3 regions of the Corynebacterium capitovis DSM 44611 genome follow, and region 1 is predicted to be linked to each of the others. Evidence: predicted binding sites of a transcription regulator. Region 1 holds the regulator's gene; each other region holds the start of a gene.
What was found. The regulator LexA, encoded in region 1, represses DNA repair genes until DNA is damaged. The targets are predictions, from matches to a motif close to CGAACANNTGTTCG.
Positions count from the first base shown of each region.

Region 2: the regulator LexA is predicted to act here: its motif matches at 1,901-1,914, upstream of CAPI_RS00855 (HNH endonuclease signature motif containing protein).
Region 3: the regulator LexA is predicted to act here: its motif matches at 3,231-3,244, upstream of CAPI_RS00295 (HNH endonuclease signature motif containing protein).

Region 1 covers NZ_CP047117.1:975,928-981,483, forward strand. Annotated here, with positions in the region: gene CAPI_RS04775 (PTS fructose transporter subunit IIABC) at 1-1,787, opposite strand, end outside; gene CAPI_RS04780 (1-phosphofructokinase family hexose kinase) at 1,813-2,793, opposite strand; gene sugR (transcriptional regulator SugR) at 2,856-3,668, opposite strand; gene lexA (transcriptional repressor LexA) at 3,737-4,426, opposite strand; gene CAPI_RS04795 (hypothetical protein) at 4,714-5,067, shown strand; gene nrdR (transcriptional regulator NrdR) at 5,146-5,556, shown strand, end outside.
Region 2 covers NZ_CP047117.1:165,015-170,570, reverse strand. Annotated here, with positions in the region: gene lpdA (dihydrolipoyl dehydrogenase) at 1-375, opposite strand, end outside; gene CAPI_RS00860 (alpha/beta hydrolase) at 699-1,805, shown strand; gene CAPI_RS00855 (HNH endonuclease signature motif containing protein) at 1,965-3,311, shown strand; gene CAPI_RS00850 (M1 family metallopeptidase) at 3,308-4,552, shown strand; gene CAPI_RS00845 (hypothetical protein) at 4,549-5,556, shown strand, end outside.
Region 3 covers NZ_CP047117.1:61,473-67,028, forward strand. Annotated here, with positions in the region: gene CAPI_RS00285 (MMPL family transporter) at 1-1,304, shown strand, start outside; gene CAPI_RS00290 (TetR/AcrR family transcriptional regulator) at 1,304-1,867, shown strand; gene CAPI_RS00295 (HNH endonuclease signature motif containing protein) at 1,783-3,180, opposite strand; gene CAPI_RS00300 (hypothetical protein) at 3,477-3,605, opposite strand; gene CAPI_RS00305 (SDR family oxidoreductase) at 3,631-4,335, shown strand; gene CAPI_RS00310 (RNA-binding S4 domain-containing protein) at 4,347-4,556, shown strand; gene CAPI_RS00315 (VOC family protein) at 4,557-5,291, shown strand; gene CAPI_RS00320 (serine hydrolase) at 5,306-5,556, shown strand, end outside.

The sequences.
Region 1 (5,556 bases):
GCCGCGAACGGAATGGCACCCTCGGAGACGAAGGATAGGCCCAGTAGCCACGCCGACTTGCCGTTTTCCTGCTCGGCCGGTGTGAAGAGGTTCTTCCGGATGAATGTCGCAATCGACAACGCGATGGGGGGAACCATGCCGGCAATCATGACGGCGGCCATGATCTGGTAGCTGGCCTCCGTGCCCGCGGACAAACCCGCGGTGCCGAAGAGGTAGGCGGCTTTGTTCACGGGCCCGCCAAGGTCGAAACACATCATGAGGCCGATGATGATGCCGAGCAGGACCGCCGAAGATCCGCTCATCGAGGACAGCCAGTTCTGCAGGCCGTTCATGATCGCTTCCAACGGGCGGCCGAGCAGGAGGAACATCACGAGACCGACCGCGAGGGAGGTAAGCAGAGGGATGATCACGACGGGCATGAGCGAGCCGAGCCAGCGTGGAACTTTCCACCCCTGAATCCACAGAGCGATCAAGCCCGCAAGCAGGCCAGTGATCAAGCCACCGATGAACCCGGCACCCACCATGACCGAAATGGCGCCACCGATAAACCCGGGCGCGATGCCTGGGCGGCCTGCGAGGCCGTATGCGATATACCCGGACAGGGCAGAGACCACAAAGCCCATGCCCATTTGTCCCGTGGCAAAGAGCACCGCGCCGAGGTAGAGGGCGAGCCCCGAGCGATCAAAGGTGACCGCGGAGCCGTCGACAAGAACTTCGTGGCCCGGAAGGTGTGCGGGTGAGAACTGGGTGACAATCTCTTCCCACCCATTTGCCATGTCGTAGCCGCCGACGAGGAATCCGAGGGCGAGGAGCAACCCGCCCGCTGCGACGAAGGGGACCATGTACGACACGCCGGTCATGACGGCCTGCTGGATACGGCGGGGCCAGCTCTCGCCTTCCGACGCATCCGTGGCGCCCTCTGCCGCAGCCGTCGAGGATGACGCAGCCGCGATCCGGGGTGCATTGGGGTTGTTGGCGGCGGCGATGGCATCGTTGATAAGCTTGTCGGCCTCGTTGATACCGCGCTTGACAGGGACGTCAATGACCGGCTTGCCGGCGAACCTAGCCTTGTCGCGAACGGCGACCTCGTGGGCGAAGATCACCGCGTCGGCGCTTTCAACGAAAGCGGGGTCAAGTCGGTCGCCGCCGGAAGATCCCTGCGGCTCGACGACGAGCTCGACGTCATCGCGCTTGGATGCGGCCTGGCTCAACGCGTCGGCGGCCATGTACGTGTGGGCGATCCCGGTGGGGCAGGAGGTCACCGCGGCGATGCGGTACACGCGTTTCGCCGAGGATCCTGGTTGGGCCGCCTGGGCCTTTTTCGCCTTCGGGGCAGCGTTGACAACCTCGAGGACCGCCTGAACAACCTCGTCGGGGGTTGACACCGAGCGTAGGATATCAACGAAATCCCCGCGGACGAGGGCCCCGGCGAGCTTCGAGAGGATCTTCAGGTGTTCCTTGCCTCCGCCCTCGGGGGCGGCGATCAGGAACACAAGATCGGTGTCCCCGTCCGGGCCGGAAAAATCCACAGGCCGCGCTAGCCGCGCGAAAGCTAGGGTCGGCTCCGTGACCGCTGACGTGCGGCAGTGGGGGATCGCGACGCGGCCTTTCACTCCCGTCGGGGCCTTCCCTTCGCGTTCCGTTGCAGCGGCCGCGAGAAGCTCGGCGCTCGACGCGCGCCCGGACTTTTCGACGAGTTGGGCGAGGTGGTGAATAACGTCCTGGGGCGCGGCGCCGTAATCGACGTCCAGCGCCACGAGGGGGGCGGATATTACAGGGGAGTTCATGACTGCCCTTCCTCCTTCAAGAGGCTTAGGTAACTGGGAAAACGTGCGTGTTCGGAATGTCGAGGTCAGTTGGCGAGGGAATGCCCGTCCCGGGCAGCGAGGCGGCGGCCGAGCCGTAAGCAACCGCGGTGCGAAGACTGTCCTGATGCGAGGAACCACGAACCCGGCTCATGACGTACCCGGCTAGGGAGCTGTCACCAGCACCGACTGTGGAGCGAACGGCGATGGGCGGGGGAGTCGCCCCCCACGCGCCGTCACCTGTCACCAGGCAGGCTCCAGCTCCCCCGAGGGTGACAAGTACTTCCTTCACGCCCAAGGCCGTGAGCGAGCGGGCCGCAACGACAATCTCCCCGAAGTCACCCCGTTCGGCGCTTTCCTCTAGTGCGACGCCATCGCGTCCGGTCAACTGACCGAGCTCGAAAGCGTTCGGCTTGAGGACGGTTGGCAACGGGGCCCGGGGATCCGCGTCGAGGGTGCGGCCGAGTGCGATGAGCGCTGCATCCGAGGTATCAACCGCGATAATGGCCTCGCCTCGCGAGTCGCGGGCAGCCGCCACGAGTTCGGCGTACCAATCCTCGGGGACACCCGAGGGCAGAGACCCAGCGAGAACCACCGCGTCCGCTTTCGTTTCTGCCACGTTCGATTCCAGGGAGGTGACGAGTGCGCGTGATTCGGCACGGGACAACTCTGGACCCGGCTCGTTGATCTTGGTGGTCGTACCGTCGGGCTCGGTCAGCGTTGTGTTTGTTCGCACCACGCCCGTAATCGGGGTGGTTGTAACGGGGATTCCAGCAGCGCGGGCCAGAGTGAGGAAAGGGTCATCAGCCCCTGCCGGTGCCAGGGCGAGGGACTGCTCTCCCGCCTTGGCGACGGCGTGGGCGACATTGATTCCCTTGCCTCCCGCCTCGCGGTGGGCGCTGGAAACACGGCACACACCGCCACGGGCTAGTGAGTCGAGCTCGAGCGTTGCGTCGATACTTGGGTTGGGCGTCAGAGTGATGATCACGGAATCATGCCCTCTCAATATGTGGAGAATTAACCCCAGTATGTCCGATTATGTCCGAATGGTCAACGGTCTGTGTGGGAATTCGACACTGAGGTCCCGACAGTCACAACCTCGATATCGTTTTCCCGCAGTTCCTCGACAAACGAACCCGGGGCACCGGTGTCTGTAATTACTACATCGATATCTGCCAGAGTGGCGAAACTGACGAGATAGTCGTTCCCGAGCTTTGTAGAATCGCACAGCACAACCGTCGAGCGGGCGTTGGTGATCATGGCGGATTTTACGGCGGCTTCCTGCGCATCAGCCGTCGAGAGCCCGTGGTCAACCGTCAACGCGTTTGTACCGATGAACGCGACGTCAGCGCGCATCAACGCCAGAGCCCGAAGTGCGGTGTCGCCGACAACAGCCTGCGTGATGGCTCGGACCGAGCCCCCGAGGAGTTGGACGTTGGGCAGCCCAGCGGAAGAGAGTTCTAACGCAATGGGAAGACAGTTCGTCACGATGGGGTGTGAGACGCTCGACCTATCGTGAGCTATCAGCCCCGCCAGCGTCGCGATGGTTGTTCCGGAATCTAGGAAGATTCCCCCGTTCGCATTCGACGGAAGGTATTGCAGTGCTGCCTGGGCAATCGCGGACTTTGCCCCGGGCGAGGTGCGAAGGCGAGCGTCGAGAGGAAGCTCCGTGGTTTGAAACGACTGACTAGCAACCGCTCCTCCGTGAACGCGATGCACGACTCCTTCGCGATTGAGCGCGGCGAGGTCGCGACGGATTGTCTCCGCCGTCACCCCAAACTTCTCCGCGAGAGCGGTGACGTTGACGCGCCCCTCCACCGCGGTGAGAGAGGCGATCTGGCGACGCCGTTCTTCTGCGTACATAGCTCCTCCTCTGAGGCGGTGTCTGGGCGCCGCTCACGCCGCGCACCGCAATTGTGACAAACGGGGCGCTAGAGCGTGCGGAACACGGACACAACCCGCCCCATGATCTCCGCCTCGTCCCCCTTAATGGGTGCGAACGCGTCGTTGTGCGGCAGGAGCCAGACGCCACTGGAGTCACGGTGGAATTCCTTAACGGTGGCTTCGCCGTCGAGTAGAGCGGCTACGAACTCGCCCTCCTCCGCGACAGGTTGCTCGCGAACCACGACCCAGTCACCGTCTAGGATTCCGGCATCCCGCATGGATTCCCCAACGACCTGCAACATGTACAGCTCACCGTCGCCAAGCAGTTCAGTGGGCAACGGGTAGTAGCTATCCACGTTTTGTTCGGCGAGAATGGGCGTTCCGGCGGCAATTCGGCCCACTACCGGTATGAAACGGGGCTGAGACGCGTCCTCTGGAACCGGCGCGGACTCTTGTTGAGTCTGCTTTCCGGTCGCAGGGGTCCCGGGCAGGTGGCGCAGGTCAACGGCGCGGGGCTTATTGGGGTCTCTGCGTAAGAAACCCTTCTTCTCCAGCTCCTTGAGCTGGTAGGCCACGGAAGATGTTGACTGCAAGCCCGCGGCATCTCCAATTTCGCGGATACTCGGCGGATACCCGCGAAGCACCACGGCGTCTCTGATGACTTCGAGGATGCGTCGCTGCCTAGCGGACAGGCTGCTCAGATCAGGGCCACCGCGGTCGTCCTTTTTTCGGGCCATTTCTACATTTCTCCTCGCTGGGTGTGTGAGCGGTAAGCGCAGGCCGACTCGTGTCGGGCGCGGGAACATCGAACGGGGTTGAGGCTGGGTTGCTTGTTTCCTCTCAACGTACCAGAGATGGCAAGCACGTTCGAGATTTCGAGGCATGGCTCCGAGTGGTGGACACCATCGCAAGGGTGTGCTAGAAATCGAACACGTTGGTGTGTTCGAACATTCGATCGCATACCCTCCCGACGTGTCGTGACGAAGGTATACGGTATGCATTAAAGCACAGAAGGATGAGAACGATGACGGCTGTGACCTCTACCTTTTCTACTCGGAACGCAAGCTTCACCTCGGCCCCCGGGATGTGGTGGGACGTGGAGCAAACGACAAATCCGGAGTCGGACCTTTTCGAGATACGGAGCTTAGAACCGGTTGATCGAAAATACGGTCCCGTCACTGCACACAACGTGGAAGACGTTGCTGTCGCGCCCTCTCAATTCGAATCCCCCCTCGAACGCCGGATGAGCATCGTGCTGAGCACTTGCCTCGGTCTCGCATTGATTATTGGCTCGGCGCTCGGCGGGGTCTTCGCTGGTGAAGGGCAGGGGGCGGGCGCGGCTAGCGACGTCACACGTGAGCTCGCCAGGCTGCCTTAATCACGGGGCGTGGAGGTAGGATTGGCAGTCTGGGAAAGCCGAGGGGTCTCGGTGGAGAACCGAGCGAAAGGAACTGCCGTGTACTGCCCTTTCTGTCACAACGAGCAGTCGCGAGTGATGGATTCTCGCGTCGTCGATAGCGGTTCGGCTATCCGGCGGAGGCGCGAATGTCCCAGCTGCGGAGGCCGATTTACCACTTTGGAGAAAGCGATTTTAACTGTCGTCAAGCGTAACGGGGTTATCGAGCCGTTTGACCGCGATAAGCTCATCGTCGGCGTTAAGCGGGCGTGCCAGGGGCGGGACGTCTCCGATGACGCGCTCAAGCGTCTCGCTCAACAAGTTGAAGAGACTGTCAGGTCCCACGGCAGCTCCCAGGTGGACGCAAACGACATCGGTCTGGCGGTGCTGGAGCCGCTCCGGCACCTAGACGAGGTCGCGTACCTTCGCTTTGCCTCGGTCTACAAGTCCTTCGACTCCGCCGATGACTTC
Region 2 (5,556 bases), 810 kb from region 1:
GATCTCCAGCGTCTTGGCGTCGGTAAACGAGCCGAGGCCGTCGATCTCGGTGATCTTGTTCTTCTTCATCAGGTAGTGGACGCCACCGACGATCTTCTGGGAGACCTGGCGGGAGCGCTTGTGGGCGTCACCGAAGTCGAACTCGACGTCACCCTTGATGCCGAAGGTCTTCGCTTCGTGGTTAAACAGGTGCGCGACCTCGGCGTTTTTCAAAAGTGACTTAGAGGGAATGCAGCCCACGTTCAGGCACACGCCACCCCAGTACTTTTTCTCAACAACCGCGACCTTCTTCCCAAGCTGCGCGGCACGGATCGCGGCGACGTAGCCACCGGGGCCCGCACCGAGGACAACAACGTCATAGTGTTCGTTACTCACGCCCACTAGGATACGTGGGTACGCGGCATCGGGGGCGGCGAGTACCTGGCTAGAACAGATGCAGCGCCAGAGAGAGTTTGGACAAGCCCGAGGAGCCGAGGTGGATCAAGGGGCCGAGCGCGTTGTTGATCTGCAGCTGGATGTACTCGATGGGGTTCACAGGTATCCCTTTCGTCGCGGTAATTGTCTTGAGGCCCGATTATTGTCGCACAATCTCGCACGTTGTGGCATACGCTACCTGTACGCTCGGTAGTGCTCTCGCGAGCCGTCGGCTACATTGACACGCAGCTGAATTTCTCCATTGAAAAGGATGTACTCCGCCCATGAAGATCGCACGTACGGTGATGGCCGTCGCTGCCTCCCTGTCCCTGGCTCTGGGTCTCGCCCCCGCCGCTTCCGCGGAAACCACGGTGAAGGCGTGGGACGTCACCACGGACGTTCCGCTGACCGTCTCGGGGGGCAAGGCGCAGGCGTGGACGAAGCAGGTCGACCACGTGTCCCTGCACGCCTACAAGGTCCACTCCCCGTCGATGGGTCGCGACATCCCGGTGGCCGTCATCCCCGCCACCAGCGCGGCGGGCGAGCGCGTCACCGAGGCGCCGACGTTCTACCTGCTCAACGGCGCGGGCAGTGCCGAGCAGGACGCCGACTGGATCTCGCGCTTTGACGCGGTTAATTACTTCAAGGGCAAGGGCGTAAACGTCGTCATCCCGCAGGAGGGCGCGTTTTCCTACTACACGAACTGGGTAGACACGACCGTGCAGGCGCCCTACTTCAAGGGCCCCCAGTTGTGGGAAAACTTCCTTCTCGACGAGCTCCCCACCGCCATCGAGCCCTACCTGGAAGCAAACGACAAACGCGCGATCGCCGGCTTCTCGATGTCCGCTACGTCCTCGCTCGTGCTGCCCACCTTGAAGCCCGGTTTCTACGCCGCGGCCGGATCCTTCTCCGGCTGCGCCGCGACGTCCTCGCCGCACGGTTACAACTTTGGGCGGATCACGATTAACCGCGCCTCGGAATCGGGAGACTACACATCCGTCACACCGGAGATGATGTGGGGCCCGATGGGCAGCGAGAACAACGTCAAGCACGACGCGCTCCTCAACGCCGCCAATCTGCGCGACACCGCGCTCTACATCTCCGCTGGCACGGGCCTCGCGTCGAAGGATGATTTGACGTCGACCCTCGCAGCTCAGGGCCTAGCCGCTCCCGTTGCCTCTATCGGAGCGGCCCAGTTGCAGGTCGAAGGCGGCGTCATCGAGGCAGCCGTGAACAAGTGCACCCACGACCTCCAAGCTAAGCTCGACAGCCTGGGCATCAACGCCAAATACGAGTTCCGCAACACCGGCACACACTCCTGGCCCGTCTGGCGCCAGGATATCGACGAGGCCTGGACCTCCACTATCGCTCCGGCGCTCGGCGTCGCTTAGTCAACGCCCACTTCTCGACGTCGTACCGGCTCCCCCGGTGCGACGTTTTTTGCTGTCTACGGGTTCGAAAATACTTTCGCTGTGGCGTTGACAAGCGAGCATATGTTCGATAATGTGGGGGCTGGACCTGAATAAGAGACATTCTCGGGGGAGATTCTCGTGACGCAACCTGGCCCTACTTACTTCACCATCGAACGCAACGACACACCCGCATCGAGAGGTGCCTACCAGCGCCGCGCAGGGGAATGCGCAATGTTTATCGGCTACGCCACCGGCGACGGGGACGTCGAGGATTTCGACCTGGAAGTCGCCGCCCTCGCCCAGGAAACCGACTTGGCCAAAACAGAAATCGAACACGCGATCTGTGCCTATATGCGCCTCGCACAGCTGCCTGCCCTCCGGGAATTGCAGGAACGGACCTGCCTTATCAACATCAAACGGCTCTCGATCATCGATCACATTTTGTGCACGCTGCATCCGGAGACCCCCAAGGAAACGTGGCAGGCCATCGACTCGTTTCTGGTGGGCATGTTCACCCCTCGCAAAGCCGACCAACCCTTCCCCTCATCGAGGTCCGTCGCGCTGCGCTTGCGCAAGCTCGTGGGGAAGATCGATGAGACCATTAATTTCGATCCGAAGCGACGGAAGGAGCGTGCCGAGCAGGCACGCGAAACGTCGATAAGCTTCGTGCCCGGCTATACCAACGATGTGAAAAACGCCGCAATCATCATTTCAGGCGCTACAAGCACGATCGCTGGCTACGAAGCGACCCTGCGCGCGGTGGCACGGGAAGGGCATCTGACACTGGCCGAGGCTTTGGACGCGGTGTTCCACGGGGGAGCCCAGCCCGCGTCACGCCCCGTCACCTACGCCTTTACACCGAAGGGGCGGGACACGGCGTACTACCCCGGTCACGGCTGGGATGCCAACGGCGAGGTACCGGAGCCGACCGTCGACCTCGACGACATTGCCGCGGAGGTCGTCGAGGGTTACGCACCCACCGAGCACATGCGCAACTACGTGCGTGCGCGCGACGGCGTCTGCATTTTCCCCGGCTGCGACCGCGCTGCCGAGGAGTGCCAGCTCGACCACCGGGTTCCCTACGACGCGGGCGGACCCACGACCCCCGGCAACCTGTTCTGTCTTTGCGCCCACCACCACAACGTCAAGACGGACCGGCGAGCCTTCTACATCCCTGACCCGTCTAGCGGCGAAATCGTCTGGCTGTTCGAGGACGGCACGTGGGCCACCACCGAACCGGAAGGCATCCTCGTCGAGGAAACTACGCCCACGGTTCCCAGGTGGAAAGCAAGCGCGGCAGATATCCAACGTCGCCGTGGCTCGGCGGCCCGCTTCTACGCGCGGTGCCACGCTCTGCTCGATGAGCACGACAATGGCGCGTCCCTCCGCCACACGCTGCAGCAAATCCAGACCCTCGAGCAGGAGTACGGAATGACGTTTCCCTTTAAACCCGACGCGAAGGCCCCTGTAGACTCACCCCAGTGAAAACCCAGCGCCTGCGCTCCACCCCGGTACCCGGTACCCGCGACACGTACACGGGCATCGAATTCAACCTGGGGTTCCACGTGACTCACTACCACCTAGAGATGGACTACAAGGTGGGCCCCAACCGGTTGGACGGAACCGCGACGCTGACGCTGACCAACTGGCGCGACCTCGATCACATGACACTGGATGTGGATGAACGACTGACGGTCAGACGTATGTCGGCGTCGTCGGGAATTCAGGTTCGGCGTTACCGCCAGTCGGAGGGCAAGCTGCGGATCTCATTCGCAAACACGGTGCCCGTCGACACGGAATTCACGCTGTCTATCCGGTATTCGGGCAGCCCCGCACCGCGCCGGACTCAGTGGGGCGCGCTGGGTTGGGAGGAGCTGACGAACGGAGCGCTCGTGGCAAACCAGCCCAATGGCGCGCCCACGTGGTTCCCCTGCGACGACACCCCCGATGAGAAAGCCACGTACTCCTTCGACGTGCGCGCGGACCAGGGTTTTTCCGCCGTGACGAACTTCACCGCGAAGCCGATGGCAACCTACCTCGCGTGCGTCCAGGTAGGCCGGTACTCGCGGCACTCGCTGGGGCGGAACACCTATGCCTGGCTTCCGCCACGCACTCAGGTGGGCGACCTTGCCAAGCAGCAGGCAATGTTGGATTTCTTTGAGGAGCTCTTCGGCCCCTACCCGTTTGAACGCTACGAGGTCGTGGTGACGGAAGACCCTCTGGAGATCCCGCTGGAGGCTCAAGGGATGTCGATCTTTGGCGTCAATCACCTCGCCGGGTATGAGCGCCTCATTGCCCACGAGCTGGCTCACCAGTGGTTTGGTAATTCGCTCGGCGTCGCGCAGTGGAACGACATCTGGCTGAACGAGGGTTTCGCCTGCTACGCGGAGTGGCTGTGGGCCGAACACCTCGGCGCTCCCATCGACCGCAGCGCCCGACGACACTACAATGCGCTCACCCCGCAGAACTTCTGCCTCGGTAATCCCGGCCCGCGCAACATGTTTGACGACCGCGTGTACAAGCGGGGCGCGCTCACGCTTCATGCTTTACGACGTCACATCGGTGACCAGGGGTTCTTCAGGGGCGTTCGGGAGTACGTCGCCAAGAATGCGCATGGCGTCGTGGAACCCTTCGATTTGGCTAACGCGCTGCGCCCCTACGGTGCCGACGTCGACGGCGTGATGGACGCCTGGCTAAACCACTCGGACCTTCCGGAGTTCCCGTGAAAGCGCTGTCACTCTCAACCGTCTTCGCTGCTCTATCTGGCTTCGTCGTCCTCTGGGTCGCGCAGTGGGCACTGGGTGCGGAGACCGATTACCGCTACTTCGCCGCTTTCTGGGGTTTGTTCTTCGCCGCCACGGGTCTTATCGACGGCATGACGCACGAAACCACCCGCGCCGTTTCGGGAGCGGTGAAGACGGGTGTCAGGGGATCCGGCAACCCGTGGGGGCTGGCCGCGGGGGCAGCGGTCGCCGCGCTCGTAGCGGGTGGCGTGCTTGCCGCGGCTGTCGTCCCGCGGCTCGTGCCCACGGCCCCCGTTACGGCCGGTGCTCTATGTGCCGTAGGCCTGGTGAGCTACGTTTTCCAGGCCATCCTCTCGGGTGTTTTGAGTGGCACCCAGCGGTGGAACCGCTACGCCGCGCTCCTCGCCCTCGATGCGGGGCTGCGCCTGGCCCTTGCCCTCGTCGCGTGGTGGCGCGGGTGGGGCCTGCCGGCATTCCTCGTCATCACGGTGATCGGCGCCCTCAGCTGGCTCGTGGTGGTGCGCCGCGAATACGTGCGCACCGCACTCGACGTGGACACGGGCGAGCTGCTGCGGCGCGTCCTTTCCGCAATGGTTGCCTCGGGGGGCTCGGCAATCTTGATCATGGGCTTTCCTACCGCCGCGAGCGCCGCGTTTCCCGCAGACGAGGGCGTGGCCGTCTCGGCCATCATTAACGCCGTCATCTTGACGCGCGCCCCCGTCCTCGTGCCCCTGCAGAGGTTCCAGTCGGCGCTGGTGGTCCGCTTCGTGGAAAACCGGCACAGGATCTACTCCGCTCTGCGCGGCCCGATAGCGCTTGTAATGGTGCTCGGCACGGTGGGATTCGTGGCAGCGTGGGCACTCGGCCCCTGGATCCTCCGCCTCGCGTTCAAGCCGGAGATGTTCGTCCCGGGCCTCACTTTGGGCGTACTGACGTTCGCGTCCGCGTTCATGGGCTCGCTGATGATTACGGGTGTGGCCCTCCTC
Region 3 (5,556 bases), 910 kb from region 1:
CTCACCTTGCCGGGTTGGCCGTGGGCAAAGCGGGCACCGCCGTGTCCTTTGCCGGCCTCACCGTGCTGATCGCGCTCGCCGCGCTATCGATCATCAACATCCCGTTCCTCACGGCGATGGCCCTAGCCGCGGCGCTCACGGTGGCTATCGCGGTGCTCGTCGCTCTGACTCTCCTGCCGGCAGTCCTTGGGGCCTTTGGAACGAAGGTGTTTGCGGGCCGCGTGCCCGTCGTCAAAGCTCCTGACCCCGAAAACGAACAACCGACGATGGGCCTGAAGTGGGTGCGCCAGGTGCGTAAACGCCCGGCTGCGTTCCTCGTCGGTGCCGTCCTTGTTCTGGGGCTTCTGGCGCTGCCAGCCCTCCAGATGCGTTTGGCGATGCCCACCGACAGCACCTCCGCGCTGGGTACCCCGACGCGCACCGCCGCCGAGTGGATCGACGAGGACTTCGGCCCAGGCCGCAACGCGCCGATGACGGCCCTCCTAGACTCCGCGGACGGCTCCTTTATTGATGCGCTGGCCGATGTTCAAAGCGTCGAAGGCGTCAAGCACGCACAGCTCATCGCCGCGACCGAGGACGGCAAGTACGCCCAGCTGCTCATCACGCCCGAGTACGCCGCCACCGACGAACGCACCAGCGGCACCCTGCAGTCCCTTCGCGACGGCGGTTACGAAGTCACCGGTGTCACCCCGATTTACGACGACATCTCCAACCGACTCTCCGACGTGTTGATCCCCTACATCGCGATCGTCGTCCTGCTGGCGTTCGTCCTGCTCATGGTTGTGTTCCGTTCGATCTGGGTGCCGCTGATTGCCGCCCTGGGTTTCGCGCTCTCGGTTGCCGCGACGTTCGGCGTGACCGTCGGAATCTGGCAGGAGGGCTGGCTGGGCATTAACAATGACCCGCAGCCGCTGTTGTCCTTCCTGCCGATCATGCTTATCGGCATTGTGTTTGGCCTCGCGATGGACTACCAGGTCTTCCTCGTCACGCGCATGCGCGAGGGCTACGTTCACGGCAAGACGGCCGGCAACGCCGTCTCCAACGGCTTCAAGCACGGCGCACGCGTCGTCACCGCTGCGGCACTCATTATGATCTCTGTCTTCGCCGCGTTCATGCTCATGGACGAGCCATTCATCAAGGTCATGGGCTCGGCGCTTGCCATGGCAGTTCTTTTCGACGCCTTCCTCGTGCGCATGACCATCGTCCCCGCCACCCTCTTCCTCCTCGGCGACCGGGCTTGGACGCTGCCCCGGTGGCTTGACAAAATCCTGCCTCGCGTGGACGTTGAGGGCGAGTCTCTTTGATGGGTCGCGAGCGGAAGAAGGAAAACACCAGGCGAGCTCTTGCGCAGGCCGCGGCTGAGCTGCTTTTGGCCGAGGGCCAGGAGGGGATGACCGTCGCTGCGATCGCAAAGCGCGCAGGCGTGTCCCCCCGAACGTTTCACAACTACTTTCCGCGCCGCGAAGACTCGCTGCTCTATCTTCTCGAGCGCTACGTCGCCGAATTCACCGCCAAGGTGCGCCAGGCTCCGCCTGAAGAACAACCCGTGGATACCTTGCACCGCTTGATGGCCGATTTCATCCAGAATCCCGAGTTCATGGTGAACCTGATGACCATCTGCGATCACTTGAGCTGCGTGCTCAGCCCCCGAGACCGCAGCCGCGTTCGCCACCTACATGAACCACTCATCGAGGCGCTGCAGTCCGATAACCTCTCGCGCGAGGGCGCGACATTGCTCCTGTTTTCCGCTCTTACCGCGGCGAGCATCGCCGTGGAGTCGCATCAAAACCTGGACGAGGGCTTCGCTCTGCTGCGCAACGGGTTTTCCGGCGAGGTTGGAGGTGTCTGTGGTTCCCGGCTGGTGTAATCGAAAGCCAGACCATATTCCTGCTCGAGGCTGGCAAGTGCCGCCGAGAGGGTAGCGGGGTCGGTCGTTTCGTATTTGTCGCAGGCCGCATGGCAGGCGGCGTAAAAGCGCGCCGCGTTGTCGCGGTTCGCGCGGACCTGAGCGAGACTGGACTGCCAGTGCGGACCGACTGGGGTGACCTGGCCATGTAGGGGCCCGTCTGGGCGGGACAGTAAGTATGTGCCGTCCGGGAATAGCCAGACGATGTCGCCTGTGACGGGGTCCGGGATGTAGAAAGCGCGGCGGTCCGTCTTGACGTTGTGATGGCGCTGGCATAGCGAATACAAGTTTGCCGGGGTGGTTTCGCCGCCCTCCTCGAACGGAATGCGATGATCCAGCTGGCAGTCCTCCGCGAGGCGCCCGCAGCCGGGAAAGACGCATGTGCCGTCGCGTGCGCAGGCGACGTCGCGCATTTCGCGCGTCGGCGTGTAGGAGGGGGTGTGCTGGTCTGGGTCGAGGGGGCGTTGCGTGGTTTCCCCTGCGTCGACCGTGTCGGTGGCGGGCGCGTTCGTCCAGCCCGAGCCGGGGATAAAAACGGGGTCGCCTGGGCGGCGGCCGTACGGGGCGTAGACCGTGATGACTGTCCGGCCCGGGCGCTGGGCGGTTCCGGAGAGGAGGCGCACCGCCGCCTCGGCCTCGGATACCTGGCACTGGCGGGCGGTCGCGGCGACGGTGTCTCGGATGGCCGCCATCGAGGCGGCGTCGGTCACGAGCTCGACGCCCTTGCGGTCGACGCCGCCGTCGTTGACGTCGAAGAAGGTCGCCGAATCCTGCGACGGGTCTGTTGAATTCCGCTTTGATCGTTTCTTAGGGTCGTAGGCAACGCCGGGATCTCTCGCCGCGACGTGCTGGCGGAGCCGGCGGGTAATCTGCCTGGCGGAGGGCAGCTCCTGGGCGGGCCGGGAGGGTGTGAAGAGTGCGGCAAGTAGGTCGTCGGCACCCGCGAGGATGTCCTCGGCCGAGTCGGGGGGAATGATGGCCAGCGCTGCGTCGATTGCGGCAAGGCGATCGACGCACAGCAAGTGAGTTCGCGCCTGCATGTGCCTCAGGCGGGGCAGGTCCCGCAACCGGGCGTAACCCAGGATTGCGCGTTCGATATAGTGTTTGGTTGACCCCGTCGCCTGGCAGAGGTGGGTGACGGCTACCTCGAAATCGGTGAGGTCGTAGTCATCCTGCGCGAAGCGTGAGTAAAGCGCGTATTCTCCCCGTCTGATTAGTAGAGTTGCTGCACAACGGCCGTCTCCCTGGCGCTGTGTAGCGAAGTACGGATCCATGGATCTCCCCCAAGAATGTCGTGACCCCTCCTGACATCACCCATACTAATCGAACACACGAGCGTCCGTCAAGGACAATTCGAAAATTATTTCTAGGGAGCGGCGATAGGCGAGTGCTTGTCGAGGCCGGGGGCCCGGCGACGAGCAAATCGGGGGGAACGTCGCGGGTGACTACGGTGCCGGAGGCGATGACGCCGAACTCGAGGTGCAGATTTCGGGGGCATGACCGCCCGGGAATAGCGACCGGGAACGGTGTTCGACAGGTTGCTGAACTCCCGGGTGGCACGGCTGCAGGCTCACCTTTCGACCGAGAACAGGGCCAGAAGCGAAGCGGCCAGCGCCACGACGGGCCCCAGCCAGCGACCCTCGGAAAGGACGAACGCTACGGCGACCACGAGCGCGATGGTCAGAATGTTTCGGCTCATAGCTTAGACCCTACACTCGGGTGATATGGAGAAGATTGCGGTTGTGACAGGCGGCTCAGCGGGAATCGGGGAGGCCGCGGCCCGGGCGCTAGCGGGTGATGGCTGGACTGTCTACGTGGCGGCCCGGCGCGTCGAGCGTTGTGAAGCGGTTGCGCGCGAGATCGGAGGTGTTGCGGTTGAGTTGGATGTGACGGACCAGGGAAGCGTCGACGATCTAGCTCAGCGCCTCGAGCGCGTTGACTTGCTGGTCAACAACGCGGGAGGGGCGAGGGGCCTCGATTACCTGCGCGACGCCAAGGAGGATGACTGGCGCTGGATGTACGAGACGAACGTCTACGGCACCGTGCGCGTGACCAAGGCCCTGTACCCGCAGCTCAAAGCGGCGCAAGGGCTGGTGGTAAACATTGGCTCGGTGGCAGGGACAGATGCCTACAAGGGTGGGTCCGGGTACAACGCCGCGAAGTTCGGGCTGCGGGGGCTGACGCGGGCACTGCGTCGCGAAGAGGCGGAGAACTCGATCCGCGTCACCGAGATCGACCCCGGGCGCGTGCAGACCGACTTCTCGCTGAACCGCTTGGGTGACAAGGAGAAAGCGGCGGCCGTTTACGAGGGTAAACTGAACCTGAGCGCCGCCGACATCGCCGAGGCCATCCGCTGGGTGGCCAGCCTGCCGCCGCACGTCAACGTCGATACCCTGAGCATCATGCCCACCGACCAAGCCGAGCGCTAAGCTTGGCGCCCATGGATGTCGAGATCACAGGCGAGTCGATCAGACTCGGGCAGTTCCTTAAACTGTCCGGCCTAGCCGAGTCCGGTGGCCAAGCCAAAGAGCTCATCGCCGAGGGCGAGGTCACAGTCAACGGTCGCGCGGCGGAGTCGCGGGGCCAATCGCTTGCCGACGGCGACGTGGTCGCCGCCCTGGGCACCACCGCAACCGTGAGGGGAACGTAAATGCCAGCATTCGAAGCCGTGGAAGGCATGCCCTACTGGCAGGACCTGGCCACGACCGACACCGCGAAGTCCGCCTACTTCTACGCCACGCTGCTGGGCTGGAAGGTAGAGGATCTGTTTGCTCGCAAGGACGGGTTGCCCGTGGCCGGTTTCGTGCCACAGGACGACGACGTGTGGGTGACGTACTTCCTGCTCAGGGGCGCGGGGGACATCGAGAAGCTGGGCGGAAAAGTGCTTGCTGAAACTGACGTCGCGCTCGGCCGGATGACGCTGTGCGCGGACCCCGCGGGGGCGATGTTCGGCCTCATCGACCCGGCGGGTGAGGAGCGGTTCGTCGCCGCTGGCGAGCCCGGCACCCCGGTGTGGCGCGAGTACGTCGCCGGGTACAAGGGCCGCGAGTGCATCGACTTCTATGCCGAGCTGTTCGACTGGGAGGTGCGGGAAGAAGACGGCTATTACCTCGCTCTTCACGACGGCGCGCCCTTCCTGGGCATGCGCGTCGAGGAGGACATGGAGATGACCGGGTTCTGGGAGACATATTTTGGCGTCGCCGACGTGCAGGACGCCGCGCGCCGGGCGCCCGAGCTGGGCGGCGAGGTCCTGCTGGGGCCGGAACTGTCGCCCTTCGGCCCCCTCGCCGTGGTGGCCGACGCAAACGGGGCGACCGTTACCCTGTGCGAGATCGATGCGCCAGTGGAAGAAGGGGACGAGGCGGAATCGCTGTTTGACCTCTAGCGCATAATAGGGGGGTGAAAAATCTTGTGTGGGGTGTTGTGGCCACCGTGCTGGCCAGCGCCCCCACGGCCCACGCGTATCAGGTGGGTCGTGAATACGACGGAGCTTATGACTCCGAGCGGACCGCGCTCGCGGTGTACCATCCGGACGGAACCTGGACGGGCTCCAGCGCCGCCAAGGAGGAGCGAGCCGCCCTGTCCCTGGCCAAGCTTTATCTCGGCTACTACGTGTTGAACCACGGGACCGACGAGGAAAAGAACCTGGT